DNA from 3 places in the Salinicoccus sesuvii genome. Region 3 is predicted to be linked to each of the others. Evidence: riboswitches for the same ligand, from Rfam matches in the RefSeq annotation. Region 3 holds a riboswitch; each other region holds the start of a gene.
What was found. Region 3 has a riboswitch for S-adenosylmethionine ahead of ACFOJ8_RS01555 (Na+/H+ antiporter NhaC family protein). Riboswitches for the same ligand answer to the same signal wherever they lie in the genome.
Positions count from the first base shown of each region.

Region 1: linked by a shared signal. The riboswitch ahead of metK (methionine adenosyltransferase) and the one ahead of ACFOJ8_RS01555 (Na+/H+ antiporter NhaC family protein) in region 3 are both predicted to bind S-adenosylmethionine.
Region 2: linked by a shared signal. The riboswitch ahead of ACFOJ8_RS02570 (5-methyltetrahydropteroyltriglutamate--homocysteine S-methyltransferase) and the one ahead of ACFOJ8_RS01555 (Na+/H+ antiporter NhaC family protein) in region 3 are both predicted to bind S-adenosylmethionine.

Region 1 is NZ_JBHRWV010000002.1:101,191-106,002, reverse strand. Features, by position in the region: gene metK (methionine adenosyltransferase) at 1-1,042, opposite strand, end outside; SAM riboswitch class I at 1,133-1,238, opposite strand; gene pckA (phosphoenolpyruvate carboxykinase (ATP)) at 1,389-2,969, shown strand; gene ACFOJ8_RS03200 (NUDIX domain-containing protein) at 3,015-3,473, opposite strand; gene yidD (membrane protein insertion efficiency factor YidD) at 3,549-3,788, shown strand; gene menE (o-succinylbenzoate--CoA ligase) at 3,789-4,812, opposite strand, start outside.
Region 2 is NZ_JBHRWV010000002.1:3,875-8,686, reverse strand. Features, by position in the region: gene ACFOJ8_RS02575 (YceI family protein) at 156-686, opposite strand; SAM riboswitch class I at 871-968, shown strand; gene ACFOJ8_RS02570 (5-methyltetrahydropteroyltriglutamate--homocysteine S-methyltransferase) at 1,049-2,155, shown strand; gene ACFOJ8_RS02565 (S9 family peptidase) at 2,188-3,879, opposite strand; gene ACFOJ8_RS02560 (sporulation protein Cse60) at 4,012-4,164, shown strand; gene ACFOJ8_RS02555 (DUF6320 domain-containing protein) at 4,204-4,776, opposite strand.
Region 3 is NZ_JBHRWV010000001.1:310,750-315,561, forward strand. Features, by position in the region: gene ACFOJ8_RS01550 (M20 metallopeptidase family protein) at 1-457, shown strand, start outside; gene ACFOJ8_RS01555 (Na+/H+ antiporter NhaC family protein) at 542-1,837, opposite strand; SAM riboswitch class I at 1,914-2,014, opposite strand; gene ACFOJ8_RS01560 (thioredoxin domain-containing protein) at 2,183-2,689, shown strand; gene ACFOJ8_RS01565 (response regulator transcription factor) at 2,806-4,812, shown strand, end outside.

The DNA of each region.
Region 1 (4,812 bases), on a different contig from region 3:
CGTCCGGAGAGAGATTGAATGTCTCGCGTATGACGTTGACAATATCAGATTCTCCGTAGTCCGAAGTACCGAAGGTATCCACTGAAATCGACACAGGTTCACTTACTCCGATTGCATAGGCTAGCTGAATCTCACATTTGGATGCGATATCTGCAGCCACAATATTCTTTGCAATATATCTGGCCGCATATGCTGCAGAACGGTCGACTTTTGTAGGATCTTTACCACTGAATGCACCACCACCATGACGGGCATATCCGCCGTACGTATCTACAATGATCTTTCTGCCTGTTAAACCAGCATCCCCTTGCGGACCCCCTATAACAAATCGGCCGGTCGGATTGATGATATATTTTGTGTCTTCATCTAGCAGCTCAGTAGGGACCACTTTTTGAATCACTTGCGCAATAAGGTCTTTGCGGATCGTTTCGGTTTCTATTTCCTCATGATGCTGGGATGAAATGACGATAGTATCCACTCTTTTGACGGCGCCTTTTTCATCGTACTCTACGGTAACCTGTGTCTTTCCATCAGGTCTCAAGTAGTCTATGGTTCCGTCTTTTCTCACTTGCGTCAAGCGCCTCGACAATTTGTGAGCCAGTGATATTGGCAACGGCATGAGTTCTTCCGTTTCATTACATGCAAAGCCGAACATTAAACCCTGATCGCCGGCGCCTGTAGAAATGGCATCGGTCTCCCTTGTTTCGACAGCATTGTTGACACCTTGCGCAATATCAGCCGACTGCTCATCTATTCCAGTCAATACGGACATTGTTTTGTAGTCATAACCATACTTGGCACGGGTGTAACCAATCTCCTTGACAGTTTCTCTTACTATTTTAGGTATATCAACATAAGTATTCGTACTTATTTCTCCGACGATCATTGCCATACCGGTGTTAACAACCGTTTCACAGGCAACTCTTGCATTCTCATCCCCTTTTAGTATTTCATCCAGTATTGCATCGGATATCTGATCCGCAATTTTGTCGGGATGCCCCTCAGTTACGGATTCAGAAGTGAAAAGTCTACGTTCTGCCATTGCATATTTCTCCTTTATGATTATTAGCTATCTCCCGTTACCAAAAAATAAAGCCTTTTCCCAATAATACGAGAAAAGGCTCCGCTCTTCCCCTTATCGATCAGAATAACTTCTGCATCCTTTAGCACCTTTCTTTATAGAAAAGAGGTTGCTGGGCTTCATCGGGTATGTTCCCTCCACCGGCTCTTGATAAGAGATAACTTAGACTATAATATACTAGATGATTGCGTCCAAATCAAGTGAATATTATTTTTGTAAATATTATGTTACGTCATTTATCAATGTGTTATACTAATTCGTGAAAGCTACATCTACTTTGAAAATACATAAAATGGGGGCGATGATTATGACAGACCATAGAGGACTTATCGAAAATTTGGTAACTAGAAAAAATTCACATATCCAGCTTTCTACATCTCAACTGGTTGAAAAGTCTTTGGAAAGAAAAGAAGGTAAGCTTGCAGCAACGGGTGCGTTGCGCGCTGAGACTGGTAAGTATACTGGGCGTAGCCCGAAAGACCGTTTTATCGTCAAAGACGCGGTATCGGAACATAAGGTAGACTGGGGAGAAGTCAATCAGCCTATCTCACAAGAAATTTTCGACAACCTTTTCGAGAAGGTCATCAATCACCTTGGAGACAAGGAAGAAATTTTTGTTTTCAACGGCTATGCCGGCGCGGATGAAAAGACGCGTCTTGATCTTAGTGTCATAAATGAGTTCAGCTGGCATAACATGTTTGCCCGCACTATGTTCATCCGTCCCGAGAGTGAAGAAGAAGCTCGCACCATAGAGCCACAATTCACTGTAATTTCTGCACCGACATTCAAAGCTGACCCTTCGACCGATGGTACGGAGTCGGAAGCTTTCATTATCGTTTCACTTGAAAAGGGAGTTATTTTAATCGGAGGAACCGAGTACGCTGGTGAAATGAAAAAATCCATTTTCTCCATTATGAACTATCTGCTGCCTGAACAAGGCGTTATGAGCATGCACTGCTCTGCGAACGTTGGAGAGAACAAGGACGTTGCGCTGTTCTTTGGACTCTCTGGTACGGGTAAGACGACACTTTCTGCTGATTCTCAAAGAGAACTGATCGGTGATGATGAACATGGCTGGAATGAAGACGGGGTATTTAATATTGAAGGCGGATGCTACGCTAAGACAATCAACTTGTCTGCAGAGAAGGAGCCTGAAATCTTTAAAGCCATCAAGTTCGGCTCTGTGCTTGAGAATGTTGTCATTGACGAGTCAGGCATACCTGACTACGACGACAATACACTTACCGAGAACACCCGTGCAGCCTACCCGATCGACCATATAGACAATGCACGCATCCCATCTGTCGCTGGCCATCCGACGACCATCATTTTCTTGACTGCGGATGCATTCGGTGTACTTCCCCCTATCTCAAAGCTGACTAAAGAACAGGCCATGTATCACTTCCTGAGCGGATTTACTTCGAAGCTTGCCGGTACAGAACGAGGTGTGACCTCGCCGCAGCCAGTATTCTCAACATGCTTTGGTTCTCCTTTCTTACCATTGCACGCAACGACCTATGCAAATATGCTTGGTGACCTGATTGATGAGCATGGAGTCGACGTCTATCTGGTTAACACTGGCTGGAGTGGCGGCGAGTACGGTGTCGGCAAACGTATGGATCTTAAATATACCCGTTCGATGATCAGAAGAGCCATCAGCGGAGAACTGCTACTCAATCCGTTTGAAGAGGATTCCACTTTCGGGCTAAGTATTCCGGCTTTTGTTACCGGTGTACCTAAGGAAATTCTCAACCCGAGAAATATTTGGATTTCAGAAGAAGCTTATGATGAGAAAGCCTACAATTTGAAGCAATCCTTCATAGAGAACTTTAAGAAGTTTGGGACAGAATCTGAAAGTATCGCGAAAGCAGGCGGCTTTAAACTCTAGCAGAAAAGTAAATACGCCGGATACCGAGCTCGGTATCCGGCGTATTTACTTGAATGTTTCGTGGGCTTTGCTCATCTGGTACAAGTAGTCTATACAGCAATCATCGAGAAGAAAACTTCTTTTGTCTTCTGGTATTTCCTCCACCGTACTACAGACGATGGGGCCATATGTTTCGCCATATTCACATATGAAGGAGATATCATTCACTTCGGCAAAATAGACTCCCTTTGTGAATGGTTCTGTATCATGAACTGTATATGCTCCGATATAAGTTACTACATCAAGGCTCGCACCTGTCTCTTCGAATACTTCCCTGCGCAGCGCATCTTCAGCTCTTTCCCCTACTTCGATCTTACCGCCGGGAAATTCAATACCGCGTACTTTATGATCGGTTAGAAGATATTTGCCGTCGATTCTGCAGATTCCAAGTACGTGGTCAAGCGGGACAGCATGACCGAGCAGAAGCGTAACTCTTCTGTTTTTATGATCTTTGAATTCAAGCATCCTATCATCTCCAAATTTGCTTAAATCCAGTGTACCCTATATCATGGTAGTATTAAATGCTGGAGCAGTGATTATATGAAAACAATCCTTCTATGGCTAATGCGCTTCTATCAGAAGGCGATTTCTCCTATGTTCCCACCTAGTTGCCGGTTCAATCCGACATGCTCTAACTACGGCATAGAAGCAGTACAAGAACATGGTGCACTAAAGGGTGGCTATCTTACAACCAAACGTATCCTTAAATGCCATCCATTCCATCCGGGCGGATATGATCCCGTCCCTCTCAATCCCGATAACTACAAAAAGAAGCAGTGATCACTGCTTCTTTTTTTCGTCATAAACCTTCTGATTACGCACTCTTGAGACTTTGCCTGTGGAAGTCATCAAGATTTGTGACATCCTTATAATTTCTTTTGGTCTTTTATATTTTGCAACCCGACCCTCCAAATGCCTCATGATCTCAGCATCTTTGATTGTCATCCCATAGCGCGTCTCTATAAGTAGCACAGGTACTTCGCCCCACTCTTTGTCTTTTCTTTTTACGACAACAGCATTTGCCACTTCAGGCATCATCATGATTACATCCTCAATTTCCTTAGGGTAGACATTCTCTCCCCCGCTGATGATCAAATCCTTGCGCCGATCCAATATATAGAGGTAACCTTCTGCGTCGATATAACCCATATCACCGGTCCTGAAGTACCCGTCTGATAGTTCCATCTCTGCATTGAGATAGCCGTTCGTCACTGGTGCACCATGTACTAGCAGCTCCCCATCATTGGTTTCGTCTATTTGTATACTAATGTTCTCGAGCGGTCGGCCGACAGTGCCTTCAAGGATTTTAGGATCATCATGGCCGATTGAAACAATCTGAGAACATGTTTCCGTCATACCAAATGAATTGTAGACCGGCAATCCAGCATCAAGCGCGTCACTCAGCACCTGCCGGGTTACACCCGCTCCACCAAGTAGTACACCCTGAAGGTTGTGAGCAGGAATGGGATGGTTTAGCAACCGGGATAGCATGACTGGCACCATGCTGGTATGCGTTACACTGTGTTCAGTTATTCTCTTCCACACCGTACTTTCGTCGAACTTTTCCACAAGCACCATCGTACACCCGCGGATTACCGATCTTAGCAGTACTGAGAAACCGGAAATATGGTAGATCGGGTTCACGTTCATCCATATGCTTTCTTCCGAATAGCCGAAACGATTCTCGCATCCTCGGGCAGAAGCATAATGGTTACGGAAAGTCTGAGGGACTGCCTTCGCTCTGCCGGTCGTCCCGGAAGTGAACATGATCGAGAGAACATCATCACCTGATATGCCTGACTTG
Region 2 (4,812 bases), on a different contig from region 3:
TATTGAATCGCTCTGGAGAGTATAACAGTTCTGAATTTTTTTGTAAATTAAGGAACTGGCTACTATGCTCTATTGTATATCCCCTGTCGAGATATAAAAAAACCACAAAGAGTAATTTTTACTCTTTGTGGTTTTTTGTATTGGTTATTCTTAACTTATTCGCTCTTTTCGGAGAATTGAAGCTCAAGCATTGCTTTTACGTCTTTGCTGACAAGTACGCCGCCTGTCTCAAGCGTCTGGTTCCATGTCAATCCGAAGTCTTCACGGTTAATCGTAAATTCTCCTTCAAATCCGTGAACTTCTTGTCCCCAAGGGTTTGTGCCTTTGCCATTGTACTGAAGATCGATACTCATTTCTTTAGTGACGCCATTGATAGTCGCATCGCCATCAATCGTTACTGTATCTCCGTTCTTAGTTACATTCCGTGACTTGAAGATAATCTTTGGATTTTTTTCAACGTTAAAGAAATCTTCGGATTTCAAGTGCGCGTCACGATCTGCATTTTTAGTACTGACGCTATCTACGTCGATTTCTGCATAAACTTCAGCGTTTTCGAACGTTTCAATTTTATCTGTATCCACTTCAAATGTGAATGATTCAAAGTAACCTTTCACTTTTGAAACCATCATGTGTTTTACCTGAAAACCGACTTCTGAGTGTGCTGCATCTGATACGAACTTTGTCATTGTAATACCCCCATTAATTATTATCTCTAATTTAAGATAATTTAACTTTACAACACTTACTTACTTTTGGCAAGTAGTTTTATTTATTTTTTTAAAAAGAAATAAACTTGAATAATATATTTTAAGCTTTGCTTGACAGAATATTCTTTATCCTTTAGAGTACTCAATAATATAATAATTGCAATTCTTATCCAGAGAGGTGGAGGGACTGGCCCCATGAAGCCTCAGCAACGTACATTCCGTGTCGTGCTAAATCCAGAGAGCAGTGCTCGCAGATAAGGTAAAAGGATATCCATCCCCAACTTATCTTAATTTGAAAAGTTGGGGATTATTATATTAAAAATTGGAAATGAGGAATTATAATGACAAAAGCAACTGTACAAGCACCATTCAAAGCAGATCACGTAGGAAGCCTTCTACGCCCTGAGAGTATCCATCAAGCAAGAAAGGACTACGCTCAAGATAAAATATCCTATGAAGAACTTCGAGAGATTGAAACAAAGGAAATCTCACGTGTCGTCGACAAACAGATTGAAGTCGGTCTTAAAGCTGTAACCGATGGCGAATTCAGACGCCGGTTCTGGCACACTGATTTTCTAGAACATCTGAATGGCGTAGAAGGATACATACCAGATCACGGTTACCAGTTCGATGGCATAGAAACGGAACGGTACAACGTGCGTGTAACTGGCAAAGTTTCATTCGATCCAGACCATCCGCACGTAGCTGATTTCGTTGAATTCAAAAACATTGTGGGTGATCGTGCGGTGGCGAAGCAGACCATCCCGAGTCCGAATCAGCTGTTCAATGCTGGTATAAGGAACCTCGAAATATATCCCGACTTAGAAGAATACGCAGAAGATGTTATCAAAGCATACCAAGATGCTATCCAGGCTTTCTATGATGCAGGTTGTCGCTACCTTCAGCTGGATGATGTGTATATCGCCGGTCTAAGCGCTCCTGGAGTGCCATTCAATGACGGCGATTACGATAGGGAAACACTGATCAACCTTGCTTTGAAAGTTGCGAATGGTGCGCTTGAAAACAAGCCTGAAGATCTGGTCGTCACTACTCACCTATGTCGTGGAAACTATCGTTCGAAGTGGGCCTTTGAAGGCAGCTATGCCAAAATCGCTCCTGTCCTTTTCAAAAAAGAACGTGTCGACGGCTTTTTCCTAGAATATGATGATGACCGTTCCGGCGACTTCGGTCCACTCTCCTATATTCCTGAAGACGGACCACAGGTCGTACTCGGCCTCTTCACATCGAAACATGGGCAACTCGAAGATGCAGACGTCATCAAGGCACGCATTGAGGAAGCCACACAATATGTATCAAAAGAGCAGATTTGTCTGAGTCCTCAGTGCGGATTTGCATCCACGCACCACGGTAATGAACTTACAGAAGAAGACCAGTGGGCAAAACTCAAATACATTGTTTCACTTTCTGAAGAATTGCTAAGTGAATAAAAATAAGAAGCACCTTGAGGTGCTTCTTATTTTTATTTTTTCTCGTGTAGTGTCGTAAGAAAATTAGCTATTTTGTGATGCATATCCTCTAGGTTTTCACGATGCATGAAGGTATGTCCTTCATTATCATAGACTGTAAAAGTAACATCCTGTCCGTTTTCTTCCATGACTTCTGCCATTTGTTTCGATTCAGTATAGGGTACACGAGAATCATGATGACTATGGAATATCATCAGAGGCGCAGTGATTTGGCGGCTTCTGGAGAGTGGCGAAATATCCTTAAGAAAAGACCCATGTGTCTCCATGGAGCCATATTCTGCCGCTCTCATGCGTCGTCTCCAAGGCGGTGTATGACTGAAGAAAGTACCCAAATCGGATAAACCCACAATATCCACCGCAGCCCTCCACAAACTCGGTTGATGCGTTACAAGTAGAAGAGTCATTAAACCTCCGTAGCTTCTACCCATTACACTGACACGAGAGGCATCTGCATGTTCTGTTTTAATGAGGTGACGTCTTAATTCCACAACGTCCTTCATAGCATCGAGACGCTTCTCCTTGTCGTCCGCTTCTAAATACGGTCGTCCATAACCCATGCTCCCCCGTATATTTGGTACAGCGACACAAAGGCCTGTCTTATTCAGAAGATAGTAGAGCGTATTAAATTCCGGTCTGGATTGAGATTCAGGGCCCCCATGGATGTGAATGACGGCTCCCATATCAGATTCCGATTCATAGATGAAGTAAGGAATCTGTGTTCCATCAAATGACGGATAGCTCGCTGTTTTAAATGATATCGGCTCGCACGCTTCATTCCCAGCCATAACCTTAAAACTCTTCTGATCCAGGTCATAACAGTATATTAAGTGTGGTTGGTCTACTGAGGAATAGATTAAAAAGACTTCCTGTTGCCCCCTGATTGCCAGTGAATGGATAACACCCTCCCGATTGAAGGGCAACTGAACGACTTCCCATGTTGTTAGATTGAGTCTGTAAAGCTTAGAAAAACCATCCTCATTACATGATATCATCGCTTCTTTATTATCATTAAACAGTTTAAAATGTTCGATATCCCATTTGAAAAACGTTCTTTTTTTATATCTTCCATTATTTATGTCTATTTCGTATATGTTCTTATATCCGTCTTCTATATCACATAGACAAAAGCAAGTGTCACGAATGAACTTAAAAGCTGAAAATCGAGCCTTGGGCAGTGGCAATACCACCGGTTCTCCTGATTTTTTATCAAAGATCATTAGTATCTGATCGATATTATCTACATCCATCGAGAGCAAGTATCTATCTGTCGAGAGTTCATGGATGAAATGAATAGGGTTACTAAAAACATATATAACTTCGATATTGCCCTGCCCTTCCATCTTGCACAGTTCAAAAGTAGAGTGTTCATAGTGGTTGCGGATGACTATATACGAATCTTCGCCTACTTTATATTTACCGTAGTAGTGGAAATAGTCCGGCCGGCTAGTTATCTCAGTTGCTATTCTACTATCCAACTTATGATACTGATTCCTCTCATTTCCATTGTAGTCTGTGGCGACGACGATATGGTTCGCTTCAATCCAAAAGTTTTTGGTGTTCTGACTAAAACTTGTGACCTTTCGCTTTTTTTGATCGGCGATATCCATCTCCCATAGCTGATGCATGCCGCTCTCATTACTGATGAAATAGAGTCTTCGCTTTTTATCGCAGTATTTGAGATTCATATATTTGATATAATGATCCAATGTGCATCTCCCCTTTAACTATTACTCTACCATTTCTTCGATGCTATTACGTGACTTTTCAGTCTATTTAAGGTGATAATGTAATTATCAATATGGAGAGGCTGATGAAACTTGAAGGTAAAGACGATAAGTGCAATGACAGAAAAGGGATTGGATAAAAAAGTGAATGAATTTCTCTATGAAAATCATCAGATAGAAATCATAGACATTAAGTTTTCCTATGCAAGTACACTCGCCGTTTTAATTATTTATAGAGAACAGTAAAAATCGCCCCTACTTCGTTGAAGAGGGGGCGATTTAACTTTATATGTGAAACCTTCTGCTCAGTTGCGACCATACTGCATGGTGGGCATATACGAAAAAGCATACAATCAACATCAATGAATATAAACTTGCGACTGCACTCGGCCAGATGACCGTAGAGAAACCTGAGAAATACAGCACAGCTGGCAGAAAGCTTAACGTAACCATTAGAACAGAACTGATATGTCCTTTCCATTTCAGTCGCTTCGTCAAAATTGACAGTGTAACCATCACGAGTCCTGCTACAACGAGGAAAGGAACTGCATAATTTATCGACCATTTGAAGAATCCAGACTGTGAATCAATCAGTAACAGCAGCAATGTCAGGCTGGCGACCTGTCCAACAATCTTACTTCCAAGATGTGATTTAGACAAAATGGTATGGTTCAATGAAACGACAGCATAAATGACTGTTCCCATAACATAGAAGACCCACAGATAATGCGGCATGACGATAAGATTGATGAACACGCACGTAAGTATGATCATCAAGCCCGCAATGATTGCTATTTTCGGTGTTCTTCTTTTTTCTAGTGATTCTCTGTCGTAGAACGGATATGATCTATCTGCCAAGTCGATGTTAATTGCTGATAGTTGCTGACTGCATAG
Region 3 (4,812 bases):
ATTCCATGCCGGCAGTGCAAAAAACATCATACCGGATACAGCGATGCTCGAAGGCAGTGTCCGAACACTAAGTGATGAGACAAGAGCTGTGGTTGCTGAAAGGATGGAGAAAGCAGTGGAAAGTATTTGTGCCATGTATGGTGCGACCTATGACTTCTCATTCAATATTGGTTATTCGGCAGTCGTCAATGATTCACTAACGACAGACAAGGTGAAGGAAATTGCTGAACAAAAATTCGGAGACAAAGTGTTTGAATTTCCACTTGCTATGGGTGGTGAGGACTTTTCTGCATTCTCCAGAATCATACCTGCAACTTATGCATGGATCGGTGCTGGCAATAAGGAGAAAGATATGGAGTACCCGCATCACCATCCAAAATTCGGCATTGATGAAGCGGGGTTCATCGATGGTGTCAAAATGATGGTGTATACTGCACTTGAAATGTCGAAAGAATAGTATATGAAGAAGGCTGATTTGCGAATGTGTACCATTCGCAAATCAGGCTTCTATTTTTGGATCATGTAGCGGTTGGTGATTGGCCTATTTGGACGTCTGTCTTCTCGGGAAACCAATCAGTATCGCGATGATTCCACAGATGAGCAGTGTGACGGGATAGATAGAGTAAGGAATGATAGCCACAGGTGATATGGCAGCGAGACCGGCTGCAGCAAGCATCTGGCCACCATAGGGAATAAGACCTTGGAAAGCGGCGGCGAATATATCAAGCAAGCTCGCGGATTTCCTACGATCGACACCGTATTCATCGGCGATGTCTTTCGCTAGCGGTCCGGTAATGATGATGGATATCGTATTGTTGGCTGTACTCAAATCTGTTGCACTGACGAGTGCGGCGATACCAAACTCGGCACCTTTCTTGGAACGAATTCTACTCGTAATGAAATGCAGCAAGTAATCGATGCCACCGTAGTGTTCTATCAACGCAATCAATCCACCAATCAGTACTGCGATGATGGCGATATTCTGCATATTACCGATGCCTTCGCCAGCAGCTGCGACGAGAGAAGTGAAAGTATACGATCCATCAAACAGGCCGATGAGCCCGGCGAAAACGGTGCCTCCAATCAGAACAATGAGAACGTTGACACCCATCAATGCGATGGCCAAAACAGCAAGGTAGGGCAGTACTTTGATGAGATTGAATTCTAGGTCAGTTGGCGGTGTAGTAGATTGCCCTGAAGTAATGAACCACAGAATGACAATCGTCACAAGCGCACCTGGCAAAACAATGAAGAAGTTCGTTTTAAACTTGTCGACCATTCTGACTTCTTGAGATTGTGTGGAGACGATGGTGGTATCTGAGATGACTGACAAGTTGTCACCAAACATCGCACCGCCGATGACCGTCGCGATGGCCAATGCGAGCGGCAATTCGGTTTGCTCGGCTATACCAATGGCGATGGGCACCAAAGCGACGACTGTCCCTGTGGACGTTCCCATGGATATGGATATAAAGCAGCAGATGATGAACAATCCGACGAGTAGCAGGTTGCTCGGCAACAGTGACAAACCAAGGTTGACAGTCGATTCGACCGCTCCCATATTCTCAGCGACTTGTGAGAATGCTCCGGCGAGCAAGAAGATGAGCACCATCAGCATAATATTCTCGCGTCCTGCGCCTTTAGTGAGTATGGAAATTTTTTCGTTCAAGCGCTCTTTCGGTTTCAGCACCATCGCGACGATGATGGAGATGAAGAGTGCCACAGTGATCGGCATGGCACTGAAGTCTTGAGCGGCGATACCGGTCCCAATAAATAGGGCAACGAAGACGAGTAGGGGGAATAGAGCAAGTGCACTGCCCCGATTGATGTTTTTCATGAGTTATGCCTCCAACGAATGTATCCAGAGAAATAAAAAAGCCCACTTCATAAAGAAGAGGGCAGCAATCCATCTCTTCTTATCTTTCAAGCACTAGGCTTCTGGAATTGGCACGGGGCTCATAGAGCTGCTGCCGAGGCTTCGAAGGGCCAGTCCCTCCACCTCTCTGGATAAGAATCATTCAATTTAAATTTAAAACAAACTTTACCGCCTTTATGCGCTTATGTCAATGAGAAATAAAGAGCCTTCATAATATTAAAATTGTGTAATTATTCAATCTTTTAAAACATGCAATCTTCCTATATAATTGAAAAGCAAAATAGAACGATGGAAGGGAGCATTATCATGGAATATGCACCACAGCTGAATCTGGGTCCAAGCGACGCTCATAAGCATGTCGAAGTATTTTTAAACACAGCATGCCCATACTGTGTCAATTTCTTTCTGGCAGCCCATGAAACACTTATGCCGCGAGTCGAAGCGGGGGACATCAGATACACCATCAAACACTACGATAAGCCTAAAGTCAGACTGCTTCATGGCACAATCGCAAATCTCTATATCGACTACAACCAGCCGGAACAGGCATATATGCTTCTGCATACCCTTTTCAAAACGCAACAAGAATGGCGTACATTGAGTAGCAGTGAAATTGAAAAGATGATGGAGCAGGAGTACGGGTGCAGTGAGCAGCGCAGCACAATGAACCTGAGTTTGGACATCACAAAGGAAGCATTGGAGCGTTCTGTCACAGTGGTTCCCACCGTTTTCATCAACGGTGAAAAGTTCAGCTTTGAGAGCCAGGCTCCAGTTCACGATATCGCAGAAGCGTTGGATAAAGCAATTGACTGAAATTCAATTCATTTACATACGGAGTACATATTTCTAGCATCTTCGGGTAAATTCCTATAAGAATCTACCGTTCTACCGGTACATACAGAAGAAACCTACAGAGGAGATGTTGGATGATGGCTACAGCGATTGAAATGATAGAAAAATTCCAGCAGACTTTTGCGACCCAGTACGGGTTGACGTTCTTCCTCACTGATGGCAGGGGAGAAATTGTTACCTCTATCGAAGGGGACAACAGTCTGTGCCGAGCGATGCTGGATCGAGAAGAACTTTTAATAGAGATTTCAAATATATTAAAGAACGATGAAAGAATAAATAGACCACTCATCTGTGAGGTGGGTTCGGGTATACACATCATGGTATCCCCTGTTGCTGAAGGAGACGGCGTCCAGTACTATCTGTGGGCAGGGGTGCTTGTGGAAGCGGGCATGGAGCATCAGTGTCAGCCGGAGGAAAGCGATACGGTGCCTGTTCTGCATGAGGCAGATCGCGAGGAGTGGCTTGATCTTGTCGATAGGATGGCGGAGCTGGCTTCGCTTTGCCTGCGCCATGAAGTGGAGGATCCTCTATCCGGTTTCTGTATAGAGAGATTCAGAAAATACATACACGAAAATAAAGATGCCAGTGTAGAAATGTTTTCTCAGATGACTGGGAAAGATGGAGAAATTGACTTTATGGGAATTGCTGAGCAGACTGCTGAGGATACCTATACAGTATCGAAAGTAATCGGCGAAGGCGCAGAAGTGCTTAAGGACCAGTGCTTTCTAATTGGTGAAGGGTTTCTTGGCAGGGCGGCATTGATGGAGGAGCGCTCCTATTGGGAGGACATCGGTGAAGACAGACGTGCAAGGTTCTTTTCTTCAATGGAAAGACCGCCCCAATTCCTGTTCATAGATGTAGTGAAGATGGGTGACGGGTCTGTATCTGTCATATTTGGAGGCAGTTTGACGAAAAAGAAAGCCAGTCACGCTACTAAAATCCTCATGCAGATGGTTGCGACTCTTGTCGAATCGAGCCTACTCGTTGAGGGGTTGCGTCAGGAAAATAAACAGCAGCTTTCTCGTCTGACCTCACTTGTAGAACTGAGTAGCCTGATGGCCTCGACGCCGGATTCAAGAAGAATGGTGCTCATTCTTCTTGATATCAGCATCAATCTTGTAGAAGGACCATTTTCACTCGTTCTGATCAAGGATGAGAAAGATGGTAAAGGAAGGCTTTTCACTCGCGGCAACTATGTTGGAGATGTCGATGCATATGTCGGATCCATCATGGAACGGACGGACCGGCTCTCGCGTATGTCTGAAAGCAGGAATGAGCCTCACATAGAAGTACTGCCCAGCGGTGAAAGAGTGATAGAATGCCCGCTGTTATACGGGATCGAGCTGATGGGAATCCTTTCAGTCGGCATCAGTAACGTAAGGGAAGCCGAACTCAGGGAACACATCGCCTTTTTACAGACACTCTCGATCATCGGTGGTGTCTCCTTGCAGCTTGCCGGACACAAGGAGGCTTCGATAGTCGAGGAGAAGACTGAGGCCCTGCATCTGGCGGTTGCGGAATTGGATCAGAATTCGTACGACAAATCCAAAGAGGCAGCAGAATTGGCAGCAATTATTACGACCCGACTTGAAGTCCCTCAAAACACTGCGCGTTCCATTGTTTGGGCCTGCCAGCTATCTTACTATTCCCATGCGTTTATCAGCAGAATGTTTCCTGAGCAGGATATTGCTGGAATAATGGAAGCTGGAAACCTGTGTGCCAAAAGAGAATCTCTCGGCAAAGAACATCAACATGGTGTTGCAGGCTATATATATGCGCTTTGTACCGCAGATAGCACTGATAATATGGAGCATCTGGAATGTGTAGATGAACAGGTACTCCAGGTGTTCCTATCACTGACCCGAAGCGTTTATGTCAGTGAGATTACCTTCGACATACCAAAGAAGAATAAGGTAGATGAGGGAGTGGCGATTGCGGACGTCGTCAGTGGACTCGATCATCTGTCGCCAAGAGAGCAGGAAGTATTGACCCTTCTATCAAAAGGCAAGAATAACCAAGAGATTGCCGAGACACTCTATATCAGTACGCACACGGTAAAGAACCATGTGACTAAGATCTTCCAT